3 regions of the Sporomusa sp. 246TCP1 genome follow, and region 1 is predicted to be linked to each of the others. Evidence: riboswitches for the same ligand, from Rfam matches in the RefSeq annotation. Region 1 holds a riboswitch; each other region holds the start of a gene.
The links. A riboswitch is a leader RNA that binds a small molecule or an ion and turns the genes downstream of it on or off. The one in region 1 is predicted to bind cobalamin.
Positions count from the first base shown of each region.

Region 2: it holds a riboswitch for cobalamin, as region 1 does, so the genes downstream of both, AC1ECB_RS10015 (sirohydrochlorin cobaltochelatase) here and AC1ECB_RS16230 (methyltransferase family protein) in region 1, are expected to answer to the same signal.
Region 3: it holds a riboswitch for cobalamin, as region 1 does, so the genes downstream of both, AC1ECB_RS25655 (REP-associated tyrosine transposase) here and AC1ECB_RS16230 (methyltransferase family protein) in region 1, are expected to answer to the same signal.

Region 1 is NZ_CM170492.1:3,420,298-3,423,580, reverse strand. It holds gene AC1ECB_RS16235 (TonB-dependent receptor plug domain-containing protein) at 1-261, opposite strand, end outside; gene AC1ECB_RS16230 (methyltransferase family protein) at 308-1,315, opposite strand; cobalamin riboswitch at 1,513-1,695, opposite strand; gene AC1ECB_RS16225 (DUF4931 domain-containing protein) at 1,943-2,710, shown strand.
Region 2 is NZ_CM170492.1:2,029,325-2,032,607, forward strand. It holds gene AC1ECB_RS10010 (adenosylcobinamide amidohydrolase) at 1-915, opposite strand, end outside; gene AC1ECB_RS10015 (sirohydrochlorin cobaltochelatase) at 988-1,881, opposite strand; cobalamin riboswitch at 2,050-2,233, opposite strand; gene AC1ECB_RS10020 (acyl-CoA dehydratase activase) at 2,316-3,083, opposite strand; gene AC1ECB_RS10025 (2-hydroxyacyl-CoA dehydratase subunit D) at 3,095-3,283, opposite strand, start outside.
Region 3 is NZ_CM170492.1:5,435,897-5,439,179, reverse strand. It holds gene AC1ECB_RS25655 (REP-associated tyrosine transposase) at 435-1,202, opposite strand; cobalamin riboswitch at 1,326-1,494, opposite strand; gene AC1ECB_RS25650 (hypothetical protein) at 1,547-2,140, opposite strand; gene AC1ECB_RS25645 (methyl-accepting chemotaxis protein) at 2,468-3,283, shown strand, end outside.

The DNA.
Region 1 (3,283 bases):
GCGGCGACCGCCACTGCGATTGATAGCCACGCCCGGCAAAGAATCAATGATTTCTCTTAAGGTATGGGCGTTTCGCGACTGAATTTCTGCGGCGGTAATGATGTCAACTGCATTCGGGACAGCTTTTGTGTCTAGTGGTGTTTTAGTCGCGGTTACAATGACTTCAGGTAAGGGGAAGGATTCCAACTCGGTGCATGCCGCCTGACTGGAAGGCATTAAGGCGATCATTGGTGCAAGGAATATTATCAGCTTTTTTCTCATTGCGTTTTCTCCTTTTTCTTTTTTTGTACATGTTATCAAACCTTGGTCAGTCGCGCCGATACCATTCGCCCTGTAGTCCTGATATTACACCGTTTTGCTCGTTTATGCTCAATGGTTGAAAACCTGCAGCAGTTAAAGCCGCTTTGATGCGGCTTTTGGGCATTAAAATACGCAGACCGGCAAGGTGACTAGACAGCCAACCGACAATGGACTCCTTAGGAGCTGTGTAATCATCACTTACGTCGTGGCTGACAAGGTATAAGTACGCACCGGAAAGCGCTGCCGCGGAAATTTTTGTAACCAATTCATCCAGAGCGTCGCCGCCAAAATCAAGAACGCCGGAAACAATCAGCAGATGATAGCCGCAACCGATGTCGTCGCAGGTAAAATCTCCTTGGATGATAGAGAAGCGATCTTCTAAGTGTTCTTCTGCTATGTGCCCGGCCGGAATATCGGCTACGGACGGATGTTCAAAGATAACTCCGGTTGCCTGGGGATGTTCTTTGCCGAACTCTAGCGCCATCCGCCCCGATCCGCCACCCAAATCAAGAAGGTGAAGGGGTGTTGATTTGGGAAAAATATTCTGTGCGGATTTAAGAAATGACTGGACCCTTCCGGTAAGAATTTCTGTTGCCGATAGGCGGGCTAATTCCCGGAAATTATAAAAGGCATGTCCTTGATCCTGTTGACAGGGTGCAGCAGCACCGTGACGCACCAATTCCTCGACTTGTTCCAAGCTGGTTTTTTTTTCCCAAAAGAGAAAATATTCGCCTAGGTATAAAGAACTGTTTTTATCAAGATATAATTGCGCTTCCGGCGAGTTTCTGAAAAGATTGTGTTCCTTTTTTAACAGGCCGATTGAGCTTAATGCCGTCAAAAAAAAGTCCATGTTTTGTGGGTCACACTGGGTGTGTTGTGCAATTTCACTGGCAGATGATGGCTTTTGGAGATAGGAACATACCCCCAGGCGAATTGCCGCAAACAGTAACTGCGCTTCTTTGTGTTGCTGAATCAAACGGTAAAAGATCGTGGGGCTGTACTCGGGAAAATCCATTGTTTATGCCTCCTTTAAAATAATTAGCCTGATGTTTTTTGTATGCCAGGTATCCAAAAAGAGCAAAAAAAAGTTGCCGGCCCGTTAAGCTGACCGACAACTTGGCATGCGTGGATAAAGAAAAGCCGACTTGGGTTGCAAGCCGGGAATATAACAAAAACACATGTCAATCCCCTTCCTATCGCTCGTAGGTCAAAACGGTGATTATCAGATAGGCAGTTCTCCTGGCTTTGGCTCTTTGCTTACTCAAACCTTCCCAGAACATTCATTCCAGTGGTATATTTTTGAGTTCGCTCCCCATTACAGTGGCGTGACCGCGCCGGTATTGCACCGGTCTTCTCTATTATGCCTGTGTAGGCACCTATCCTTGCTTTATGCAATTTATTATTATTTTAACAGTAGCACACAGGATTGTCAACCAGGGTTACAATTAAACAAATAATTGGCATATCCATCCAGGTGGACAGATCTTATTAGTTACAGGTGGGCATGGTTTTTTTTTCTTTAAGTGATAGCTGAATTCTTGGCGGATCTTCGCCGATAATTCAGGCGTGAACGTCTCGGAAATTTGCCCGGTGTGGTATAATATGAAGAGCAACACACTCTGGGCCATAAGGAGACTTAGCCATGACCTCAAGGCAGATTCATCTTGTTTTTGACACCAAGATTGGCGGCACCAAACCGGTGACCGTTGTCGATAACGGCCATAAATGCCCCTTCTGTTGTCGCGACAAACTTGAGGGCATCATCGCCGAAGACGGGCCGATACTCCTAATTGTCAACAAATATCCGGTGCTCCGGGACACCTTCCAGACCGTCCTCATCGAAACCGATGACTGCGCATCCGAACTGTCGCTCTATCCAAAGGACCATCTCCACCGGGTCATCCGCTTTGGCATTGAGAAATGGCTGGACATGATCGCCGGCGGCGAATTTGCCACGGTCCTGTTCTTCAAAAACCACGGCCCCAGCTCGGGCGGCTCCATTCGCCACCCCCATATGCAGATCATCGGTCTCCGCCACCTCGACTACACCGCCAACATCCCCCCGGCCAGCCTCGAAGGCATCGTCATCAGCCGCGACGGCGGCGTTGAACTCACCATCGCCGACAAGCCGCTGGTCGGTTTCATTGAACTCAACATTAAGCTTGCCGACCTCGGGTACCTCGACCGCCTGGCCGACTACCTGCAGATCTGTGCCCACTACTTCCTCCACCACTTCAACCGCCAATGCAACAGCTACAACATCTTTTTTTATCATATAGGCGGCCAGATAACCGCCAAAGTCATGCCCCGGTTCGTTACCTCGCCCATCTACGTCGGCTACGCCATACCCCAGCTGTCCACCCGCATTCCTGACGTTGCCGCTGACCTCAAGCGAATATACGGATTATAATTTCGGATGAATGATATTTGTAGTTTCGTAATTATGTGGGAATAATTTCAACTGAGAATAATATCTTAAGGTGATTATTAATAATCAGGCATTTTATTCAGTAGCTATATTGGTTTATTTGCCATAGGATAAAGAGACCATTTTTTATCTCAAAAAAGGTGAATTTGCAAGGTTGCGGATCGCCTCTACCAATCGAATCTGGAAAGGAATTAAACCCGCGAACTTTGCGGGTTTTTTTGCTGTGTTTTTTGAAAGGTTTCGGATAGTTTCACCATATTAATATTACATAAAATAGAAAATATGGAATTTAGACAAAGGATTTGTCTAATTTAGGGAGAATAATATAATGAGTCAAAGAACCGTCACCTGACTCTACATATACGTGAGACAGTTACTAGAATGTCATAAATATGTGCAAAGTGAACAGAAAAATCCTATCGTTGCAGATAATTATTGTCAATAGGGAACAGAGGTTTTCGACTGAATAAATTGAAATTTTATAATATTAATAGTTGTTTAAATAGCTATTAATCTAAATTACAGCGATTTTCTGCAGAAAGCGCAATAATTGGT
Region 2 (3,283 bases), 1.4 Mb from region 1:
TTGGCGCAGCGATGCTAAAAAATGTTGTTTGTCAACTGTTCCGTATTCTTGTTGATATTGTTGATAAAGGCTGTCCTCAGTTACGCCGAAGCGGTTCATACGTCGCAGCACACTGTGCTGTTTTTGCGGGGATAAACCGCTCTGACGCAGCAAAGCATCCTTGACGGCTTGTTTGACGGTGCGACCAATCAGTTCTCCCAGTTTGGCATGTTTGCCTGCATCCTCCAAATATAGAGGTGATCCTGGGTTAGTGATCACAATCGTCTGATCTGTTCCTGAGCCGGTAGCCAATCCGGTCGAAAACCGGCTGCCGGCTACCAGTTCCTGCAAGGCTGCTGTTTTGGCCTCAGTGCAAGTCACAAGCGCTCTGGCCATAGTGCCAGCGGGAAGATCGGCATCAATAACTAACATAATATTAATAGTCCCGGCTTTATACGATGCCGGCTTTTTGCCAGGAGTAAAATACGATGCCGGATCGCCGACCCGCCCGCCGTTGCCTTCCACACCGCCGGTAGCGATGGCAGTTACGGTAAGCGACTGATAGCTTTCAGACTGTATCACAGCATTCTCCATCGATGCAGCTGTACCCATACTGGTCACTTTGCCGGGATTCAAGCCCAGCTGTCCGGCCACTTGCTGCATATATTGAGGGTAGTTTGCACCGGTTACACCAATGGCGCCTTTCATATCATGATTAAACACTGCCTTAAGATCATGCCGGATGCCACCGTTGATCACTGAAGTGCTCAATACATCCCGCGGAGCATGGAAAGCCACGATCAGACTGGTACCCTGCCGATATACCTTATCCCCGGTCGATAAGGTAGACACAGGTATTTGATCACTACCCAAACAGGGAATAGCGCCACTCCACAAAATAATAACCACCAGCAGCCCTTGTAACCACTTTTTCATTGTTTTCCTCCCTCGTACGATTACTTGCAAAATCAACGATGATTGTCAGTCAGACCGCTCTCCTGCCCCGGGTCAACAATGACTCGCATGACCCTGACTGTGGCAGTGACCCTTGCTGCAGCAATGAACATGTCCATGGTGCGGATGAGCCATGGCGGCTTTGAGATGAGCTATATAGATATCTTGAATAGCTGTATTTTCACCTAAGCCACTAAAATATACCTCAACCGCAAAGCCTGCCGCTACTAGCTGTGATTTAGCTGAATCCTCTTCCTCGCCAGCCATATCATTAGTGGCATGGTCACCGGCTACCAGCATAAATGGCATCAATGTAACCTTCTTTACCTGTTTCTGTTTGAGCTTGCTGATAATTCTGGCTAGTGACGGATATCCTTCCACCGTATAAATATACGTATTTGTAAATCCGGCATCTTCAAGCTTTAATTGAAGCACACCATAGGCGGCATTGGCCGGATGCATCCCGCCATGTCCCATAAGTACAACAGCATGTGCCGAATCCGCTGCCGACAATTGAGCTGCCAGCGCTTTTATGGCAATTTCGTAATCATCAGGATGGTTGTCCTGCCCCATGGCGTAGAGCAGCGGACGGCCTAACCGGATTTTTTCAAAAACCTTCTCATGGGTATAATGACTAACAATTCTTCGAATCTTTTCATATTCAGCCCCTGGCACAATATGCAGCGGCTGAATATATACTTCCTGAACCCCTTCAGCCTGAAGCCGCTCTAAGGCTTGTGTCTCATTAGCAATCTGAATCCCGTCACGTTCGGCCAAAATCCTGATAACAGTTCGCGAAGTAAAAGCCTGCCGCACCTCATATTCAGGAAAAGCGGCACGAATGCGGTTTTCCACGCTCTCGATATTTAGCTTCAAGGACTCTGGATAAGAAGTGCCAAAACTAACAACAATGATAGCTTTTTTTTTCGCAGCTTGTTCTTGCGTCATACATTATCTCCTCATTTCTTGTAATAGTAACTAAATAAACCCCTCTCTGAAATTCAGAAAGGGGGTTTATTTTTAATAGAGTTCGTTTTCTATGGTTATCCCTGCCTTGCTACAGCGGTTCCAAAAAGCTCTCTCCATAATCCCCTCCTCATCGCTCGTGAGTAAATAACGGTGATTGACAGACAGGCAGTTCTCCTGGCTCTGGCTCATAGTTTACCCAACCCTTCCCAAGACACAGTAGTCTCAGTGGCATACCTTGGGTTAACTCCCCATTACAGTGGCGGGACCGCGCCGGTATTTCACCGGTCTTCCCTATTAAGCCCCGTAGGGCACCTGGCTCGGCAATATTTAGTTGTTATTCGTCATATTATCATTAATACTATACCCTCTTGGCAGGTATTGTCAATAACAATTAGTAACAAGCAGAGTGAACATTACATCAAAGAACATGCCGCGCCATAGGCAACTGTGAATTGGGGATAGGATAGAACATTAACATCTCTAAAAATTTCATCTTCAATGGCGGATGCAAGTCCGCCATTATTTGCCGAACCGCCATCAAGATACAAATCGTCCTCAATTTCTTGATTTCCCAGCATACCAGCTATGCGTCTGGCAATCGATTCATGCAATCCCCTAATGATGTTCTCCTTTTTTGTCCCTTTGGCTAAAAGAGATACGATCTCGCTTTCTGCGAAAACCGCACACGTACTGTTGAGGTTGACAGAAGCATCAGCATTGTCAGCTAATGCCGCAAAATCATAGATGGGGGTGTCCAAAATACGCCCAGCCATTTCAAAAAACCTCCCGGTTCCAGCCGCACATTTATCGTTCATTTTAAAATCACTAAGTTTTCCATCTTCAGAAATTCGGATAATCTTTATATCCTGTCCACCAATATTAATCACTGTACGCGCTTTTTTACCGCTTAATAAGTATACTCCCCAAGCATTGGCGGAGACTTCATCAATGACGGTATGTGCCTGCGTTATCAGATTCTTGCCATACCCGGTGACAGACATACCTTCAATATCCTTTTTCTTTATCGCCAGATCAGTCAGGCCATCGTCAATTAATTTGAGGGCCAATGCTTCCTGTCCCGGCGCTGTTGGTACTACTTTTTTCCACAGTAGTTCTCTATCTTTAACAATTACAGTTTTTATGGCGGTGCTGCCAAGATCAAGGCCAATTTTAAATTCCATAGTTATCTCCCCTACTTTAATGTTTGTTTAAAAGCTTCTAGACGGGTCAGAATGTTTTGGCTGTCTTCTTTCACATAATCAGTTTCAATCTTGAGAAACTTGCTGCCGCTTGCTTTTAATTTAGCTTCAATTGTAAAGCTCTCAATATCATACGGATGACAACCCTTTAATACATGAAAAATAATTCCGTTTATATTGTG
Region 3 (3,283 bases), 2.0 Mb from region 1:
GCAGTCTACTATTCTGGCTTTTTTGTTAATGTGTAATCAAAGGACCTAGTCTTTTGATCTATTCCCTATTAGAGTACCATCTCCAAAAACATGGGGACAGGGACACAGTTTCTACACTAATAGTTGAATAATTAAAACATCCCCCCTGACCCCGTGTTATCCCTTCAAGCAAGGGGGTTTTACTTTTGGCATTGCCCCAAAAGTAAAAAAAGGTCTATGCCCTAAGCCTCCAAAAGCTGAAAAGCCGGGCGATATTCCTAAAATCCGTAAACTCGCTACGCTCAAACAGTACGGATTTTTTAACGGAATACCGCCCGGCTTTTCTCCTACGGAACGCTTTTTCCGGCAAAGGCCGGGAGGTTACGGGAGGTACGGGGGGTGCCGGGGCACCACCTTATGGAAGTGTCCAGGGGACGGGGTTGTCGACACCGCCCTCATGCTTTTAAAACAATGCCTCTATTAATTCCCGTGAGTCTTTCAATTTGTCGAATTGATAGGTTATGCTGCTGCTTAAGAATTCTTAAGTACGTATTTCTTGTGTGACTATCCAGCCGCTGCAAATCCATTGCAGTTTTTAAATTACATACCGTTTTTATTATTATTTTGGCTTCTTCGTCCATAATTTTCTGCCTGACCTCATTATCAATATCTAAACATTCATCTTCGCTTATTTCATTGATATATTCTATAAATTTGTCTATCATTATTTCTTTATCGTCGTTTATCATCCCAAACAGCACATTTATATTTACCAAATTTGCTTGATTTACATATTCGTGAAAGCTACTCCATTTATATTCTTCAACATGCTTTACTACTCCCGCTTTTACTGGATTTTGATGAATATATCTTAGTACGATTTGAAAGTATTGATCATCTTCTACTGGTTCACTCTTAAAACGGTCTTGAAATAAATTGCCTATTCTTTGATATTTATTATTATACCAATACACATAGCTCCCACATATCCGGCGCATTACTTGTTCTAATGGCTCTATTCCTATCTTCATCAACAAGTGTACATGATTTCCCATCAAACAGTATGCGTAAACCTCATATCCGCTTTTTTCTTTATATTGTTGTAGTACCTCAAGTAATTGGTTGCAATCTTCTTCATCTTCAAAGATTGTCTGACGGTTTATTCCTCGCACAATTATATGGTAGATTCCACTTTTACTCTTTTTTCTTGCTATTCTTGGCATTCATTCACCCCCATCTTTATCTTACTTCGGGGGAAAACATGGGGACAGGGACACCGTTTATACGTTAATAGTTGAATAATTAAAACATTTCCCCTGTCCCCGTGTTTTCTCTTCGCGAGTCTAGCGGTGATTGTCATTTAGGCAGTTCTGCCGGCTCTGGTTCATCGCTTGCCTGAACCTTCCCGGGACTTTCCTCCCAGTGGCATTTCTCAGGCTTGCTCTCCATTACAGTGGCAGTCTTACACTGGACTTCTATTAAGCCCCTCAGAGCACCTATACCGATTGGTATTAAGTTTTGCAGCCATTGACCTACTTGTTCCCAGTAGTGTTGGAGGTATTTGTTATCATTTTTTCAATTCTTCCGGTAATAATAATCCATCTCTCATATTTTTCAGAACACTTTCTGTACTGGGACGGAGACTATCCAATTTTTTCGAAATAAAAGTTTGATTATACATATATTTATTATTTTTAACATCTAAGCCTTTTATATCAGCTTGCATTTTATAATCCCTAGAAATTGAAAATCTACTTACGTATCCTCTCGCATCTATCGGATATATCAAAATAGATATTACATAATCAGAGTCAGTATCTTTCGCATATTGAAAACAATCTTCTTTTTTTATAAATGGTTTTTGATTGGAAAGAAATCTTTCGGTAAACTCTACAAACGCTGAAGATTGCTGTCCTTTCCCAAATATTTCTATATTGTATTTATGTGGATCAAACAGTTTCTCCATGTTGGCGGTTAGAGTATTCATAGTTTTAGTGTCATTACGTATGCTACGAGAAGCAAAGACGACAACTGAAATTTTTTTAGCCGCTATTTGTTCAGAAGCTAACTGAGGAGTATCAATAGTATTGGCAAAGCACATTGTCGTTAGGGAAACCAAAAACGCCAAACTGATTAAAAACAATTTACAAAGTTTGAGCAATGACTAACACCCCTAATATGTTTTCAATGTTTTTTACTACCTAAACAGTTAAATATTTGGTATATTTACAAATATTTCTCCTTCTCATATTAAAACAATACAAAACAAAAATCAACTTAAAAAATAAACTTAATATTGTACATTAAGTTTATTTTATTTTTACTTTATTCAATTTCTACTTTTTGTTTTAAAGGCTTGACTTTAATTAGCTGCTCTTTATCTTGCTCCCCTTGTCTTGTCAAAAAAGCTACTTTTTTTAAAAGGATATCCTAAAAAAATGACGAATTATCGAAACAATAACTATTAAATTGGCGAGGAGAGTTAATTATGCAACATGAGGATCAACCCGTAACCAATGAGGCCATTTTAGCTGCCTTTAAACTGGTTCTCCCATACCTAAATCAAATAGTTAGAGAAGACATGGCTGTTGGACTTACTGATTTAAAAAAATATCTCGGTTATTATCGTGCCAAAAAATTTGAACTAGACCTTCCTACAGGCAAACCTATTCAAGGAATACAAACCGTGGAAGAGTGTATCCGTACCGGTGCTAATACTTATGCGGATATCCCCCCGGAAGTCTACGGGCGTCCAATAAAAACAATTTTTACGCCGATTTATGGGATAAATAAAGAAATTATTGGAACATTAAGTTCAGGCATTGATTTTAATCATAGCCTTAATTTGATTAAAAATGTAGAGGAAATCGTTAGCGCAACCGCCCAGGCAGCTGACAGCGTTCATCAAATTGCAGGCAGTGCCAGTGAACTTGCAGCCTCCGGGCAACGTCTATTCCATTTATCCAGCGATTTGGCAGAAAAAAATAAACATTCTACAGAAATTTTGCAATTCATAAAAAATATTGCAGCGCAAACTAACTTGTTAGGCTTAAATGCAGCCATTGAAGCTGCCCGGGCCGGTGAACACGGCCGGGGCTTTGCCGTTGTTGCCGAAGAAGTCAGAAAGCTTGCCGACCAATCCCAGGAAGCCACAAAGAATATCCAGCGCAATTTACAGGAAATGACCCAAGCTGTTGCTGAGCTTAATACTTCGATAGAAGCAGCTGGGGCAATCAGCCAGGAACAAGCCGCCACCACCCAAGAGATATCGGCTGTATTAGAACGTCTCAATGCCGGTGCTAAA